One region of the Exiguobacterium sp. s102 genome, then DNA from elsewhere that is predicted to be linked to it. Evidence: riboswitches for the same ligand, from Rfam matches in the RefSeq annotation. Region 1 holds a riboswitch; each other region holds the start of a gene.

Region 1 (5,972 bases):
TCGGGACATGCTGCGCGGCATCGTCCTCCGTGTAAAGGTGCTGCCGCTGGAGATTGCTCCACTCGACGTAATCACGGTCGACGATCGTCAGCTTGCCGATTCCGGCACGGACGAGTTGTTCGGCACTTGCCGTTCCGAGTGCGCCCATGCCGATGAGGAGAACATGTTTTTTTGTCAGCTCATCTTGTCCCGCCTGACCGATCGGCCGAAACCGGATTTGCCGTGAATAACGATCCGTCATCGACTCATCCCTGTCTCGGGACTACTCGCCGTCGCGTACCGTTTCTTTTCGATCCGTCCCGCTTCAAAGCCAAGTCGTCCCGCTTCGACGGCAAGCTTCATCGCTCGCGCCATCTTGACCGGGTCTTTCGCATGGGCGACGGCCGAATTAAGTAAGACGGCGTCTGCACCGAGTTCCATTGCGTAGGCGACATCGGTCGGTGAACCGATTCCTGCATCGACGATGACCGGGACCGTCATCTGTTCGATGATGAAGCTTAAGGCCAGTGGATTAAGAATCCCTTGTCCGGATCCGATCGGGGACGCGGCAGGCATGATGGCGTGACACCCGAGTTCTTCCAGTCTTCGTGCCAACAACAGATCGTCTGACGTATACGGTAAGACGGTGAATCCTTCTTTTAATAATTCTTCCGATGCCCGCAACGTTTCGATTGGGTCCGGTAACAGCGTTTTATCACAGCCGATGACTTCAACTTTGACCATGTCGCACAGTCCGGACGCGCGGGCAAGTTTTGCCAGCCGAACCGCTTCTTCCGCTGTCTTCGCCCCCGCCGTGTTCGGTAATAAATGATACTGACTCAAATCAAGCGCCTCTAAAAAGTTCGGTTGACTCGCTTCGAAGATATCCATCCGGCGAACGGAAAAGGTCAGGATGTCTGCTCCTGATGCCTCGACTGCTTGCTGCTGTGTCGTCACGTCGGGGTATTTGCCCGTTCCGAGTAATAACCGCGACTGAAATGTCGTTTGACCAATCGTTAACATGATTAACCGCCTCCTACGAAGTGAACGATTTCAAATGAATCGCCTGTTTGAATGGGTGTGTTTTGGTATGCTGTCCGCTCGACAATCTGTCGATTCTGTTCGATGATGACCATTTTTTCCGTCAAATTGAGATGATGAATCAATCCGTCGATTGTCGAAATCGTTCCGTCAAGCGTATACGGTTGACCATTAATGGTGAGTTGCATTCGTGTTCCTCCTCGATTCATGTAATGAAAACGGACGAAGCTCATATTTCGGCGTGATTCCCGTTACCTCGTCTGCCAGGACGGACGCCGTGATCGGGGCGAGTAATATCCCGTGCCGATGATGCCCGGTCGCGACGAATAGGTGCCCGACTCCCGGGACCTGCCCGAGATAAGGCAATCCGTCCGCTGTTTGTGGACGAATCCCGGACCAGATGTCCACGATTTCCGCTTCTCTGATTGCTGGGAACAGTCGCACCGCCGCCTGCAGGAGATGTTCAATCCCGCTGACGCTGACCCCTGTCGTCTCGTCACCGATCCGTTCCGTCGCCCCGATGATGATCCGTCCGTCAAACTTCGGGACGAGGTACACGTCGTCGCTAAACAACGTCTCGGTCAAGACATGCCCCGGAAGCCGGACGGCGAGGCATTCGCCTTTGACCGGTACCGTCGCGATCTCGACACCACTCGTCGCGAGTAACGCTTCTGATCCCCGACCGCTTGCGACCACGACGTTCCCGGCTTCGCGCTTACCGTTACTTGTCGCAACGCCGACGACGGTCGCCCCTGCCCGGTGCAGTCCCGTGACCATTGTCTGTTCTTCAATCACACCTCCGCGGGCTTTAATCGCGTGACGGAGCGAACGCGTCAACTGGACGGGATCGATTTGACCGACTGAAGCGAACCGGATGTCCCCGTCTGCACGGATCAGTCGAAACGGGTTTTCTTTATAGCCACTATCAATGCCGGTCTCATTAAACAGCTCACGGACGAGGTCGGGATAAAGCTGTCGACTCGCTGCCGCCAGTTGATGTAAGGCAGGGATCAGTTCATGATCCGTCGCAAGCATGCCGGCTGCCGCTCGCGTCGCTCCTTCACTGGAACGATTTTGCTCAAGCACGCGTACCGGTTGTCCTCGTTTGAGCAATTCGTAGGCGAGTGTCAAACCGATTACGCCTGCGCCGACGATTAACGTCTCTGTTGCTTTCATTGATCAAGCACCTCGCGATACGACCGGACTGCTTCGACCGGATTTGCCTGACCGAGAATCCCTGACATCACAGCGATGCCAGCAACTCCGGTCGCGAGGACACCCGCGACATTCTCCGGCTGAATCCCGCCAATCGCGATGACGGGGACTTTTGAAAACGTGACGATTTGCGCGAGTGCCGCTAGTCCGCGCGGGGCGACGTCCTGTTTTGACGCCGTCGCAAAGACATGACCATACATGACGAAGTCGCTGCCCGTCTCAAGCGCTTCCGTCAAGGAGTGGATTGATCGGCCGATTTGTAGCTCGCTGAATTGACGCCGCACGACAGCGACGGGAATACTGCGCGATGTCAACTGGACACTTGACTTCGTCACGAGGGCGACATCGAGCCGGTCATGGACGATTAGTTTTTCACTTGGAACACCGGCGCATACTAGCTCCTCGATCAATTGGACGAGTCGGTCCGCCGACCAACCCGGTTCCCGGATATGAATCATGTCGACATAAGGCACAACAGCCGGCAAGACTTCTAGAAGATGTGTCAGCTCTTTTGTCCCGGTCGTCACAATATGTAACTTCGGACGCATACCTTCTCCTCCTTGCTACACAAAAAGGACCACCCCATGAACATGATGGAGTGGTCCGAAAAATGTCCAGGTAAGACCTGAGACAGGATGATAATCAGAAGCCACTTCCCTCCGCTAGTACGAACTAGATCAGGTTCAAAGGGTCCGGATATTTCCGTCTCAGTCTGCTGCGAGACTCCCCTAGTGTAGAACTATTTAGTGTTGGTTGGTTCATTCGTAGTCTACCATGACCGCTCGCTTGATTTCTAGTCTGACTTGTCAGTTCAGCCGATCCGTGACCGTTTTGACCTGTTCCGTCAATTGTTCACGCGTTGGAATCAGCTTCGTGTCTGCTAAATCATACGTTTGTTTCAGACGTAAGACACGTGTCACTTTCGCGTCGAGGTCAGCCTGTGATAGTGACTTGTCCTTGATCCCCTGCATAATTGCCGCATGAACATCCGTGTAAGCACCGGCTTGCGAGAACATCGCCATGTCGGCACCACGTTCGAGGGCGAGACGCGAAGCTTGGGCGAGACCATATTGTTTCGTGATCGCACCCATTACGAGGTCGTCCGTCACGATGACGCCATCGAACTTCAACTCTTCACGCAACAGTTGTTGCATGACCGGCTCTGATAACGACGACGGATTGTCTGGGTCGAGCGCCGGGAATAAAATGTGTGCGACCATCACCATTTCCGCTCCGGCATCGATTGCCGCTTTGAACGGGACGAGTTCCAGTTGCTCGAGTTGCGCTTTCGTCTTCGTCACGGTCGGTAAGCCGACATGCGAATCGACGGTCGTATCCCCGTGTCCGGGAAAATGTTTGATGACCGGCACGACATCTTCCGACTTGATTCCCAGCATTAACGGGACACCGAGCCGGGCGACATCATCCGGCTCAGCACTGAGTGCCCGGTCACCGATGATCGGGTTCACCGGGTTACTGTTGACATCAAGAACCGGGGCAAAATCCATATTGAATCCATAAAACCGTGACATCGCACCAAGCGCCTGTCCGGCCTTTTGCATCAATGCCGGATCGTTTTTCTGACCGAGCGTCAGACTCGGAGGTAAATGAAACGTTTGATCCGGGACACGACTGACACGTCCTCCTTCTTCATCGAAGCCGAGGAACGCGAGCGCTTCGTCGTCTTGTGCGTCCTTGATTGCTGCCGTCAAGGTTTTCAGCTGGGCGTCTGACGTGATATTGCCTCCGAGTAACAGGACACCGCCTATCGCGTGATCGTTTAACAGACTTCGGTCCGCGTCCGATAACGTCGTCCCACTGATCCCGATATACAGCAATTGATCGACCTTTTCAGCAGTCGAGAGTTTGGCGAGCTGACGTTTGATGTCTTGCTCCGCCTGGTCGGCAGCCGTCGGTTCGTCAGCGACCGGCTGTTGCTGACTCGTCTTCGGTTCCGGTTTCGTCTCGGTTTGGGGCGGTTCACTCGCGCATGCCGTCAAAAAGCAAGCCGTTAAAAGCACGTAAATCGGTTTCAAAGCGGTTCCTCGTTTCGGACGCCATTGATTGAATAATAGACTTCAATTTCAGCATTCAGTGATTTCGAGACAGAACAGTATTTATCTTTTGATAACGACACGGCCCGGCGGACTTTATCATCCGGTAAGTCGCCTTCGAGACGATAATGAATCGAAATCGTCGTAAAGCGGCGCGGGTGTTCCGTCGCCCGTTCTCCCTCAATGTCCATCTCAAACGAGGTTAACGGTAAACGCATTTTTTCTAAAATGGAGACGATGTCCATTCCCGTACAGCCGGCGACGGCGTGTAACAACAATTCAGTTGGTCGTGGTGCTCCGTTCTCCCCGTTATTTTCAGGTGCTGCATCCATTGCCAGTTGGTGTCCGGACTCCGTCACTCCACTAAAGCCCATCTTGTGATTCCATGTAATCGTCGCTTGCATTTTTCTCACTACCTTTCGATTTTTAGTTCGGTTCGCTTCGCTCTCCTTCATTATAGCGTAGTCTCACCTGAAGAAAATTGACATGCTATTCAAAATAATTCTTCTTTTCCGTTTCCATCCGATTCCCGTTCACCTGACACACGAATCATGCTATTCTGAAAAACGATAGTTTCGCGCTGCTTAGCGCTAGAATTGAGGAATTGATATGTCATCTACTACCCGTTTAAGTAAAACGGACTGGCTTTTAATCGCCACCCTCTCCTTACTGACGTTCGTCTTAGGCACAAGCGAATTCGTCATTGTCGGGATTTTATCAGAAATCGCTTCGGCCCTCGGAATTACGATTGCGAAAGCCGGCACACTCGTCTCCGCCTTTGCGATTGCCTTCGCGATCGGGACACCGTTCACGATGTCGATCACGGGACGCTTCGAACGTCGCAAATTGATGCTCAGCCTGATCTTTGTTTGGGTCGTCTTGAACTTTTGCAGCAGCATCGCCGACACCTACTCGCTACTGCTCGCAACACGGATCGTCACGGCCGTCCTGACCGGTGTCTTGATTTCGCTTGCGATGGTCGTCGCGAGTGACAGTGTCCCGGTCGCGAAACGCGGTGTCGCCGTGTCGTTCATCTTCGGCGGCTTCACGCTCGCGAACGTCTTCGGCGTCCCGATCGGCACGTTCATCGGGCAACATGCCGGTTTTGAAGCGACGTTTTGGCTGACGACAGCTCTCGGACTGATTGCTTTTTTCGCCGTTTTCAAAGTCGTTCCACGGCAACAGGCGACGGCGACAAGTTCCGTTAAGGATCAACTGCGCCTGCTCGCGAACCCACGTATCATGATTGCCTTCTTCATCCCGTCGTTCGGATTTGGTGCGACCTATGTCGTCTACACGTACCTCGTGCCGATTCTCGAACTTGAACTCGAGCTGCCGCGGGCCTGGATCAGTCCAATCCTCCTCGCGTACGGCGTCGTCTCGATTTTCAGTAACATTCTGGCCGGGAAAATCGCCAGTCATAATCCGATCGGTCGGTTACGGTTTGTGTTCGTCGTGCAAGCGTTCGTCTTGGCGGCCTTATATGTCACGACGTCATCCGTCACGCTCGGACTGATCAATATCGCTTTGATGTCACTGATGTCGATTTTATTGACGACATCGACACAAATCTATCTGATTGACTTGGCGGAAAAGTTCAACCCGGAAGCAAAAGGACTCGCTGCGTCCTTGATGCCGGTCGCAAGTAACGTCGGGATCGCCTTCGGCTCCGCGCTCGGTGGA
Region 2 (5,972 bases), 240 kb from region 1:
TGGATCGCACCTAGATGTCGCATGTTCACTCTTCATAAGCGTTTGTATACATGCTGGAGCCGTGTTTCAATTAAGAAACACGGCTCCAGTTGATTCACTTATGCGTAAATTTCAATCAATGACTCTAATTTTTCAACAACTTCTTCTGCAGTAAACGATTCGATGTCGAAACGTTCAACCATCGAAAGAATGTTGCCATCTTGCATCAAAGCGAATGATGGTGATGAAGGTGGATACCCTTCAAAGTACTCGCGTGCCCGGTCCGTTGCTTCACGGTCTTGTCCCGCAAACACCGTTACGAAATGATCTGGCTTCACGCCTTCCATTCGATTGACGTAAGCAGCTGCCGGGCGAGCAATCCCACCTGCACATCCACATACTGAGTTGACAAGGACAAGTGTCAATCCTTCACGCTTCATCGCGTCATCGACGCTTTCAGCTGTCGTTAATTCTTCAAAACCAGCAGCTGCCGCTTCTTTACGTGCTGTCTGGACGACGTCTTCAAAATACATTTGGAAATCCATCGGTCTAATTCCTCCCTTATTCGTTCTCTTCCTTATTGTACGAGTTTAGATGAAATCTGTCCAAGTCTGCCGCTTAATTCTTGCGCCAAATATGGTTTCGCATGTAGTAGATCACGGAAGGCGACGTAACGGTCAATTTTTTCTTCCGACGGCTGACGGTCATTTTTATACGCACGAATCAAGACATTTTTTGGTGTATGCTCTAAATCAATGAATTCAAGCAATTGTGTCTCGTAACCGACGAGCGTCAAGATTTCGGCACGGATCGAATCCGTCGCAAGCGAAGCGAACTTCTCTTGAATCAGCCCGTGTTGCAACATGACGTCGAGTGGTGAACAGTCGAGTTGACGATTGAGTTCTTTTTGACAACACGGGACACTTAAGATGACAGACGCATTCCAATCAACGGCGCGGGCAAGTGCAACATCCGTTGCGACGTCACAGGCATGAAGCGTCACCATTAAGTCAACCTCTGTATCTTCGTTATAATCATGGACGTCCCCGACACGAAACTCGAGATTCGTATAGTCGAGATCGCGCGCAATCGCTGTACATTCTTCGATGACTTCTTTTTTGAGATCAAGTCCGGTCACTTTCAAGTCGAAGCCTTTGACGACACTTAAATAATGATACAAGGCAAACGTCAAGTACGATTTTCCACAACCGAAATCAAGAATCCGTAACGTTCGGTCTGTCGGTAACGCGGAAATACTATCTTCGACGAACTCCAGGAACCGATTGATTTGTTTAAATTTATCGTACTTTTGCCGTTTGACTTGTCCGTCTTCCGTCATGACACCGAGTCGGACTAAAAACGGAACGACGACACCATCTTCAAGGAGATGACTTTTTTTACGGTTATGCGACAGTTCTGCTTGCAGGGGTGACTGTTGCGTTGTTTTTAACGATACTTTCATTTTTTTGGATAACTGGAACTGAACTTCTTCCGTCTCGAAACGGAATAAAAATTGACGGAATTCCTCCATCAATCCGTCGAGTCGTTCTAAAAATTCATCAACCGACAAATTTTCGTGTTTAATTATCCGTTCATATTGAAACTCTAACTGGATTGCATACGTATCTTTCAATAGAATCGGTTTTAGTTTGATTCTTCGAAGATCATTCGACTTTTGGCGCGGACCACTAATCGTTGCATGCACGAGAGCAGCAGCCTCGAGCTTTTGAGTGAGTAATTCTTTTACTTGGTGTAATTCCACTGTAGTCCCGTCCTTTTCTGATTGTTCTTTCGAAACTGTAGCAAATTCCACCCTATTCGACAAGTAAGGTAGCTTCATCATTAAAGGAGGAACGAACGATGTTCAAAAAACTTTTATCACAAATCGGAATCGGTGCCGCCACAGTCGATACACGACTCGACAGCGAACGCTGTGAGCCAGGCGGACAGATTCACGGAACCGTCCATATTAAAGGCGGCAATGTCGACCAAGAAATCGATCGGATTTATTTAGCGTTTAATACACAATATAAAGAAGAAGTCAGGGACAGCACGACATTTACGACGTTCACACTCGATCGTTTTTCGCTAAACGAAGCCGCCTTTACGATTGAAGCAGGTGTCGAACGCGAAATTCCGTTTACGCTTCAAGTACCATTCAATACGCCGCTCTCGGTCAGTCAATCGAAGTCATGGATTGAAACGGGTCTCGATATCGCCCAGGCGGTCGATCCGTCAGACCGGGACGCCATCATCGTCCAAGCCAATGACCTCCAATCCGTTATCTTAGAAGCGATGGAAGAACTTGGCTTCCGACTCAAGAAAGCGGACACGGAAAAACTTCCCGGGCGTTACCGGAAGGATTTACCGATCGCCCAGGAACTCGAGTATTCGGCACGCAATACGTACTTCGCCCATAAACTCGATGAAGTCGAACTCATCATGCTCCAAGACCGTACCGGCATCGACATCGTCTTGCAAATCGACCGTCGTGCCCACGACTTAGGTTCGCTCTTCAGTGAGATGGCGGGTGCGGATGAGACGATGACGAAGCTATCCTTATCGAACCACGATTTGATGGACCGAAACGCCGTCAAACAACAATTAAACGATTTGATTGAACGGTACAGCTGATTTCCTTACCAGAATTTTCATCATGCCTGTAATCCACCAACAAAAAAACCTGAGCGATTGCCATGACTTTCTTTACGAAAGCTGAAAATTGCTCAGGTTTTGTGCAGTCTGCCGTCTGATCGCGCTGATCAACAGCGGCTAAAGCTGTACTTATCGTTTCGTTACTTTTGGTTGACGCGTAACTTGTGTAAAGAGACGTTCAAACGTTTCTTCCGTCCAGCCCATTTCCCAAAACATCAATTCGTAATAACAGCTTCTGACGAAATGGTGTTTCATCCGTTCCCGTTCTGCTTCAGTCGCTTGCGCCGCCAAAGCATCCAGCCGGTCGACCTGTTCAAAGACGACCCGTTCGAACCATTCCGAGCTGTATGTTGCAATCCACTGTTGATAAATCGGTGACGCCGGTGACTTCGTCAACAGTTGTTGTCCGACTTCATAATAAAGCCAGTAACACGGTAAAATCGCTGCAATCGTTTCCCCGAGTGTCCCCTCGCTCGCATGATGCATATGTGAGACATAGGCATACGCAGTCGGTGCCGGTTCGAACGCTGCTAAATCCGCTTCCGTAATAGCGAGCGGTTCAAAAAACGATTGATGGAGTGATAGCTCAGCCGCATAGGTCGATGTCGCATGTTCCGCGAGTTCCGCGATCGTCGCAAAATCCGTTGCCTTTGAGGCGGCCCGGGCTTGAATTTTTGCGAAATGTTTTAAGTAATACGCATCCTGCATGACATAATGTCGAAATTTTTCGAGCGGTAACGTCCCGTCACCAATGCCTGTGACGAATGGATGGGAAAAACTGCTGTCCCAATATGTTTTTGCGGCTTGCCGAATTTCTTGACTGAATTTCAACCTAATTCCCCCTTTTGTTGAATCAAAAAACGCCACACCCTACGAACAGGGCATGACGTGAAGAGACAACAAGAGAGATATTCACGCCACTTCCCTCCGTAAGTCCAAACTTAATCAGGTTCAAAGGGTCCGAACGTCTTCGTCGTCTCAGTCGGCCTACCGACTCCCCTAGTGGTCATTATTTAATTCCTCTTCACTATATCATTTTTTCAGTCACATGATCAGGATTTTAAATGAAATGTAGTATAGGATTAGGGACACGAGGTGGGCGGTTCATTCCGCCTCAAGACCGATTCCGTTCTGGAAGACGTCACTTACAATGAAATTAGCACCTGATACTACCTACTATACTCGGAGGATTTATACTATGAATAAAGCAACAAAAATCATGACCACGACGCTTTTAGCGACAAGTTTACTTCTACCGACTGCTGCTTCAGCAGAGCAAGTCGTCGATAAAACAATCATCACGCTTGGTGAATCGCTCGGGGCAAAGGATAAAGCCTGGGTACTCGCCCGATTGAATGCGCCGGAAGGCATTACGCCCGTCATCGCCACGGCAGCGGATGAAGAAAAATATTTAGGGAAAAACGTTCCCCAATCGCAACTCGGCGGCAATATGTACTCTTCCGCAAAAATCGAACTCGCTGAAAAAGGCGACGGTTTATCTGTCGCGATCGAAAACATTACCTGGGTAACAAAAGACATGTACTTGAACGCGCTCGTCACTGCAGGCGTAACGGACGCCGACATCACAATCACTTCCCCTTATAAAGTCACCGGGACCTCTGCTTTGACGGGGATCATGAAAGCATACGATCAAACGTCGGCTGAGACCGGCATTAAATTGACGGATGAACGAAAAGATTTAGCCCAACAAGAGTTATCGGTCACTTCCGATGTCGGAAAAACGGTCGGGACGGACAAAGTCGCCGAACTGATGAATGAAATCAAAGCAGAGATCGCCAAACAAAAGCCGAAAACCAAAGTCGATATCGAGAATGTCATCATCCAAGTCATTCAAAATAACAACATCCAGTTGTCGGACGCCCAAATGGAGCGGTTGACGTCATTGTTCAGTCAAATGGAGAAAGCTGACTTGAACTGGGGACAAATCGAGACCGGATTAAAGGGTGCCGGGCAAGATATCCACGCGTTCGCGACCTCCGAAGAAACGAAAGGATTTTTTGCAAAACTGTTTGACGGCTTAAGTAAGTTCTTTAACTCGATTTCCGGACTGTTCAAGTAACTGAAAACGATTTCATTTTCAGTTCAAAACATGGTAAACTAACTTTATCGAAACGAAAAGGTGGTGTAAAAGATGGGTTTTGCTGCGTGTAAGCAATGGTTGATGGAACAACTTTATCTGTTGCGCGCGATTTTTCATGAAATGGCGTTCTAAAGGACGAGTCTGCCCTTTTCTTAGGAACATCCATCTGAAAAATAAAGCAAAGCGCACCTTTTACGGTAAACGGAGAGCGCTATTTGCGTTCTCCGTTTTTTGATGCGCATGAAAGGAAGTTACTGATCATGATTTGCGACATCCAACACCTGACAAAACAATTTGGGGGAGCATCCGTCTTAACCGATGTCTCGCTCTATCTTAAGCAAGCTGACCGCATCGGATTGATCGGTCGAAACGGAACCGGAAAAACCACGTTACTGCGTTTAATCGCGCAACTCGAAACAGCGGACAGCGGAACCCTTTATCTCAAAAAAGGACTTTCCATCGGTTATTTGGCTCAAATTCCACAGTTCGCAGAAGAATTGACGGGCCTTGATGTTCTCTGGACCGCATTTGCCCAAATCGTCGCCTTACGGACGACGATGCATCAGCTTGAACAACAAATGGCAAGTGCTGACCACCTGGACGATGTGCTAAATGAGTATACGCGTGTGACCGAACAATTCGAACAACAGGACGGTTACCTGCTCGACTCGAAAATCCAGCGCATGATTAACGGACTCCACCTCGATGCCTTGCTGACACGTCCCTTTTCTCAATTAAGTGGTGGCGAACAAACGAAAATCTGCCTCGGCCGGATGCTGCTGGTGGAACCAGACTTGTTGATTCTCGACGAACCGACGAATCACCTCGATCTCGCAGCAATCGAATGGCTCGAACAATTTTTAAACAGTTATCCGGGCGCTGTCATCATCGTCTCGCATGATCGCGTGTTTCTTGACGCAAGTGTCAACTTGATCGCTGAACTTGAAGATGGTGAACTGACAATCTACCCAGGAAATTATTCGGCGTACACGGTCGCGAAAGAACGCCTGCTCCTCGAACAATTCCACGCCTACACGGAACAACAAAAGAAAATCAAACAGATGAAGGATGCGATTCGGCGCTTGCGCCAGTGGGCAAATGAAGCCTCTCCGCCAAGCGAAAAACTGTTCCGAAAAGCAAAAGCCATGGAACGGGCACTCGAACGGATTGAGCGACTCAAACGGCCGCTCCTGGAAAAAGCGGTGCCTGACATCCGCTTTTCGTCGCAAGGGCAACT
Region 3 (5,972 bases), on a different contig from region 1:
TTTCATGTCCACGTCCACCTCCGGGAAACGGGTGTTGACGCCGGATGCAACTGTCCCTCACTCGCCATGGATGCCTCGTTTTGCGGGCATATCGTCGCGGTGCTGTTAGCCTTACAACAAATTCAAGCCTACGGGACGCCCGGACCGAATCGTCCGGCCATCACACCGTTTTCAGCGCAACCGACAATTGAAGATGCCTCAGCTGCAACCTATCTTGCGGCATTGACGCGCGAAAATAAAGCGCAGCTCCGGTTTGACGTCCGCGACGGCGGGGTTGCACTCGAAAGCCTGACGACACAACGCAGTTATCTCTTGTCCCTGCCCTACTTCGACCGTTTACTGAACGACCGCGACTGGTTACGGGAACGGGCGGACATCTGGATGAGTGCCGCTGTCCGGGGCCGACTCGTCAGCGGGTCCCCTCGCGTCAAACTGGCTCTCGACCGGATCAATACCCGGCTGGAAGTCGTCGTCACGTTTGATTACGACGGCAAAACCGTCAACCCGTTGACTCCGACACGCTGGATCGGGCGTGACTTATCGACGGAGCGGGCGGTGACGCGTTACTTGAAAGCGACAGGACTCCGCGCGGATCAAGCCCGTTATGTAGTAGAAGGAGAAAGTAATCACTACGTTGTCTTAAAAGGTTTACTTGACCCGATGGTTGCCCTCGGTCAACTCGAGTTATACGCGACGGCGAGTATCAAAACGGCATTGCTCCCCGGTCCATTCCATCCGAAAATTGAAGTCAATGTGACGAAGCGACTCGATTGGTTGACATTCAAGTTTTCGATGGACGGGATTTCAGAACAAGAACTGTCGGCGGTCCTTGCGTCACTCGTGACGCAAAAGACGTACCACCGTTTACGTTCAGGACAATTGCTGTCGCTTGAAGACCGTGCCTTCACGCAAATCAAACGACTGTTACAGGAAGTCGAAGCGACGGAACAGACGTTACTTGAAGCGGAATTGACCGTTCCTGCCGTGCCGAACTTGGCCCTGTTGACCCCGGCTGCCTTCTTGACGGTCCACAGTCAACTGAAGGAACGATTGCTCGAGATGAAAGCCGGAAAAACAGAACGACTGGCGTTACCGGAACCGCTCGCGACACAACTTTTGCCGTATCAGCAAGACGGCGTCCGCTTCTTCAAGAGTCTTGCGGCACACGACTGTCATGGCATCTTAGCGGACGAGATGGGACTCGGCAAAACGATTCAAGCCATCGGTTATATCGAAACGCTCCCGAGTGCACGTGTCTTGATCGTCGCCCCGGCGTCACTCCTCTACAACTGGGCAGCAGAGCTGCGCCGCTTTGCTCCGACACGCACCGTCCATGTGCTCAGTGGAAGTCGTGCGTCGCGCTTACGACAGCTCGAAGACTTGCCGGACGACGTCATTCTCATCATCTCCTACCCGTCGCTCCGGCTCGACATCAAAAATCATCAAACGATCCATTACGATTGTATCTTTTTTGATGAAGCACAACATCTGAAGAATCCACGGTCGCAGACGACGGTCAGCTTAAAACAACTGTGGGCGACGCGGCGGTTTGCCTTGACGGGGACGCCGCTCGAAAACAAGACGCTTGATCTCTGGTCAATCTTTGACGTCGTCTTCCCGACACTCTTGCCGGACCGGCAACGGTTTCTCGACTGGTCAGCACGGGACGTCCAACAATTCGTCGAACCGTTTTTGCTGCGCCGGACGAAAAAAGATGTTTTGCAACAGTTGCCGGCGAAACAAGTCGTCCATCAGTACACGGAACTGACGGCGGGTCAGAAAAAACTCTATGCCGCCCACTTGGCAAAGTTACAGCTCGAGACGTTACAGCATCTCGATCAGTCAAAACCGGAAGAACGGATGAAGTTACTCGCCGGATTGACCCGGCTCCGGCAAATCTGTTGCGACCCCCGGTTGTTCGTCGAAAACTACCGTGGCCGGTCGGCGAAACGGGACCGGTTGCTCGCCTTGATTCAAGAAAAACGGGCAGCAGGCAAACGGATCTTAATTTTTTCACAGTTTACAAAAATGCTCGATTTGATTCGGGACGACCTGCATGAGTTGCACCTCCCTCATTTCGAACTGCGCGGGGATACACCGATTGCGGAGCGTCTCGAACGCTGCGACCGTTTTAATGCAGGCGAAGTCGATCTGTTTTTGATTTCACTGAAGGCGGGCGGCACCGGACTGAACCTGGCGACGGCGGATACCGTCATCTTATATGACAGTTGGTGGAATCCGGCTGTCGAACAGCAAGCGGCTGACCGGGCACACCGGATGGGACAAACACAGACGGTCGAAGTCATTAAATTAATCACGAAAGGCACGATCGAAGAAAAAATCATCGAGCTGCAGGAGCGGAAGGCGACACTCGTGACGGACATACTTGAACAACCGGCGTCACTTGCGTTATCGGTCGATGAGATGGTTCAATTGCTTGAATAAGAGGAAGTTCACCGCCTATATTTTTAAGGGAGCTGCTTCGTCCAATGATTTCTTTACATGATGTAAACCGTTGCTGCTCTAGGGAGAACAGGTTTCTGGCTATCGTTTTTTCGCCGGTTGATGTTTAGCTTTTAATGTTACGGGGGTATAACTATCATAGCACCGCATCAGCGAGTTGCTTTTACAACCACATGTTTCTCAATATCAGCGTAATGACCTGGGAGAGAAATGCTAACCACTCACTTCGATCTTCATTTTTATGAAATCAATTTGAAATAGCATTCGATGCACCGTCTTGATCCGGAACGATTCGTTCCACTCCTTTCTTCATTACCTTTTGAGGGCTATACCAAATTCAAGGGGGAAATGAACATGTCAGTAACATTAAAAGTAGAAGAACGCGAAGTACGCCCACGCTCACTTAGAAAGCAATTACGTCATGAAGGAAAAGCTCTTGGTGTCGTGTATGGTTACAAAGTGGAAAGTACACCGATTGCCTTTGACGAAAAAGCATTGATCAAAGTCGTTCGCGAACATGGTGAGAATGCACTTGTTGCACTTCAAATCGGTGGTAAAAAAGTCAACACACTGATCAACAAACTCGATATGGATATCTTCACACCAACAATCAAGCACGTTGAATTCATCGCTGTTAAAATGGATGAAGAAACAGAAGTCGAAACAGATATCGTCCTCGTCGGCGAAGCGGCTGGTGCAAAACTTGGTGGATATCTTTCACAAACACTCTTTAAAGTAACAGTTGCAGCTACACCAGATAAATTACCGGAACGCGTCGAAGTCGATGTGACAAATCTTAACCTCGGTGATTCTCTATCGGTTTCGGATTTACCGGAAGAAAAAGAATACCGTATCGTTACGGAAGGTGACATTCAAGTCGTTGCCGTCGTCGAATCGACACTTGAAGCGGATCTCGAAGAAGCAGATGCTGAAGAACCAGCTGAAGCGACAGAAGAAGTTTCTACTGAAGAACAAACGAAAGAAAAAGAATAATTTTTCTTACCCTCCCCTCGCGGAGGGTTTTTATCTGTATTGACAACTGTCGGTAGAGTCGGTACAGTAAATAGCGTACACACTATATGCACATCCACTAGGGGAGCCCATTGGCTGAGACGATTCACTTCGGACCCTTTGAACCTGATCTAGTTCATACTAGCGTAGGAAAGTGGAGCGGTAATTCGTTCAATTTTTCTGCATGTTTGCAGATTCAGCGACCGCTCTCTTTCATAGAGGGCGGTCTTTTTGTTTGTCTGGTGGTTGTGCCAAAGGGAGATAGGAACATGAACAGTTGGAAAATGAAAGAAATCATTGTCATGATGATGTTGTCGGTTGCTTGCGGGGTACTCTACTTAGGGTGGTCGACATTGTGGTTACCGATTTCCGCGATCTTCGGACCGGTCGGATCGAACTGGATGTTCGGGATTTGGGTCATCGCGAGTCCGCTTGTCGCCTACATCATTCAAAAGCCCGGGGCAGCACTGATTGCAGAAGTCGTCGCCGCGGCTGTCGAATTATTCACGGGGAGTCACTTCGGATTATCGGCCTTATTGATTGGTTTCGCTCAAGGAATCGGTGCCGAAATCGCTTTTGCCCTCTTCGGATACCGGAAGTTCAACACGATGACGTTAGTTCTATCCGGAATGTTCGCCGCAATTGGTAGTATGGTCTATAGTCTTGTCGTCAATGGTTTCGCCTACTATACGACGACGACACTTCTGTTGACGTTTTCCCTTCAACTCGTCAGCGGTGCATTGCTCGGTGGATTACTTGCGAAAGTCATCGTCGATGCGCTCGTCAAGACAGGGACGTTGAACGGTTATGCGATCGGGCGTAAGCGGCGGAAGCCGGATGCAGCATGATTCATTGTAACGACTTGTCTGTCCGCTATCCGGGGCAACATGACAACGTCCTGCACAAGGTGACGGTGACGCTACACGAAGGGGAAACGACGTTGCTCGTCGGACCGAGCGGCAGTGGGAAAACGACGTTTTTACATGTTCTCGCCGGCTTATTACCTGACGCGATCGAAGCCGATGTCAGCGGCCACTGCAAAACGAATGGGACGGTCGGAATCCTTTTTCAAAATCCGGACGACCAGTTCTGCATGCAGACCGTCGGAGCGGAAGTTGCCTTTAGTCTTGAAAATCGCTCAGTCGACCGCAGTCAGATGGATGACCGGATTGACGCCGTACTGGCACGTGTCGGTCTGGACGTGCCGCTGACGACACCGATTATGCAACTGTCAGGAGGGATGAAACAACGACTCGCCCTCGCCTGCGTCCTAGCGCTTGAGCCGGATATTCTATTGCTTGACGAACCGACGGCGCAACTCGATCCGGCAGGACATCGGGTTTTGATGCAGCTGATTGAGGAACTCCATCACGACCGGACGTTGACGCTCGTTCTGATTGAACATCAGCTTGACCGCTGTGTGACGTTCAGTGACCGGGTGCTCGTCTTCGATCACGGCGGAACGATTTTACGCGATGGTCCGCCGCTTGATGTCTTCGGTCAGTATCGCGATGAACTTGAACGACGCGGCATTGCGACGCCGCTCCTCTACCCGTATGAACTGGAAACCGTGCCCCCCGCTTCTTCCCAGGCGGGGCGGTTACGAAAAGTGACTAACAACCGTCCTCCGGTTCGGCACGACACGACGTTCGCGCTGACGCGCACCGCGTTAGGACGCCGTAAGCAAGTGATTGTCGATAACCTGTCGCTTGCAACACACGCCGGAGAATGGATCATGGTCGTCGGATCGAACGGTGCCGGGAAAAGCACGTTGCTCGAAACACTGGCGAAATTGATTCCGGCGCAAGGCGGTACGGTCCGCTTGTTCGAAAAAGAACTGCGGACATGGAAAAGTCGGAGCTATTACCGACACGTCGGATTCGTCTTTCAACAGCCAGAGCTCCAATTTCTCAAGCAGACGGTCGAAGACGAGCTCGTAATCAGCATGGATGCACCGACGCCGGAGCGGATTGAAACGGCGTTGCAATCCTACCGGTTAACCCATGTCGCCCGTCAGTCGCCCCTCGCCCTGAGCATGGGTCAAAAGCGACGGCTCAGCGTCGCAACGATGTTGTTAGAACCAAAAGACGTCCTGTTACTCGATGAACCGACGTTCGGTCAAGATGCCGAGACGACAAGTCAACTCATCGAGATGTTCGAGCAGGCGCGATTAAACGGGACGACGCTGATCATGGTGACGCATGACATGGAGCTGGTCCACCAGTATGCCGACCGGGTCCTCGTCCTTGGTGACGGGCGACTTCAGTTCGACGGCACACCGGACACTTTGTTTAAAGACGAGACGTTACTCGAGCATAACCAACTCTCTCGTCCGTTATCGTATTTGTATCAGCAACTCGAGGAGGTGAAACGTCGTGCAGGAAAACGACTCCCCGCTCGCACGTATTAATCCGGCACTCAAGCTCGGTGCCCTCCTGTACGTGATGGTGCTCTTGATTGCGGCACCGACGTTACGCGAAACGATAGCCTTACTTTTA

What was found. A riboswitch is a leader RNA that binds a small molecule or an ion and turns the genes downstream of it on or off. The one in region 1 is predicted to bind thiamine pyrophosphate.
Region 2: another riboswitch for thiamine pyrophosphate. It lies ahead of tenA (thiaminase II); the one in region 1 lies ahead of KNQ02_RS07930 (thiamine phosphate synthase).
Region 3: another riboswitch for thiamine pyrophosphate. It lies ahead of KNQ02_RS14550 (ECF transporter S component); the one in region 1 lies ahead of KNQ02_RS07930 (thiamine phosphate synthase).

The regions. Positions count from the first base shown of each region.
Region 1 is NZ_JACSML010000002.1:564,260-570,231, reverse strand. It holds gene KNQ02_RS07950 (ThiF family adenylyltransferase) at 1-241, opposite strand, end outside; gene KNQ02_RS07945 (thiazole synthase) at 238-1,002, opposite strand; gene thiS (sulfur carrier protein ThiS) at 1,005-1,208, opposite strand; gene KNQ02_RS07935 (NAD(P)/FAD-dependent oxidoreductase) at 1,192-2,196, opposite strand; gene KNQ02_RS07930 (thiamine phosphate synthase) at 2,193-2,783, opposite strand; TPP riboswitch at 2,873-2,975, opposite strand; gene nagZ (beta-N-acetylhexosaminidase) at 3,042-4,271, opposite strand; gene KNQ02_RS07920 (OsmC family protein) at 4,268-4,693, opposite strand; gene KNQ02_RS07915 (MFS transporter) at 4,899-5,972, shown strand, end outside.
Region 2 is NZ_JACSML010000002.1:322,248-328,219, reverse strand. It holds gene KNQ02_RS06720 (BrxA/BrxB family bacilliredoxin) at 99-524, opposite strand; gene KNQ02_RS06715 (class I SAM-dependent methyltransferase) at 557-1,741, opposite strand; gene KNQ02_RS06710 (sporulation protein) at 1,840-2,613, shown strand; gene tenA (thiaminase II) at 2,764-3,465, opposite strand; TPP riboswitch at 3,540-3,645, opposite strand; gene KNQ02_RS06700 (DUF1002 domain-containing protein) at 3,833-4,714, shown strand; gene abc-f (ribosomal protection-like ABC-F family protein) at 4,996-5,972, shown strand, end outside.
Region 3 is NZ_JACSML010000008.1:49,074-55,045, forward strand. It holds gene KNQ02_RS14540 (DEAD/DEAH box helicase) at 1-2,445, shown strand, start outside; gene KNQ02_RS14545 (50S ribosomal protein L25/general stress protein Ctc) at 2,818-3,456, shown strand; TPP riboswitch at 3,546-3,644, shown strand; gene KNQ02_RS14550 (ECF transporter S component) at 3,744-4,322, shown strand; gene KNQ02_RS14555 (ABC transporter ATP-binding protein) at 4,319-5,884, shown strand; gene KNQ02_RS14560 (energy-coupling factor transporter transmembrane component T family protein) at 5,850-5,972, shown strand, end outside.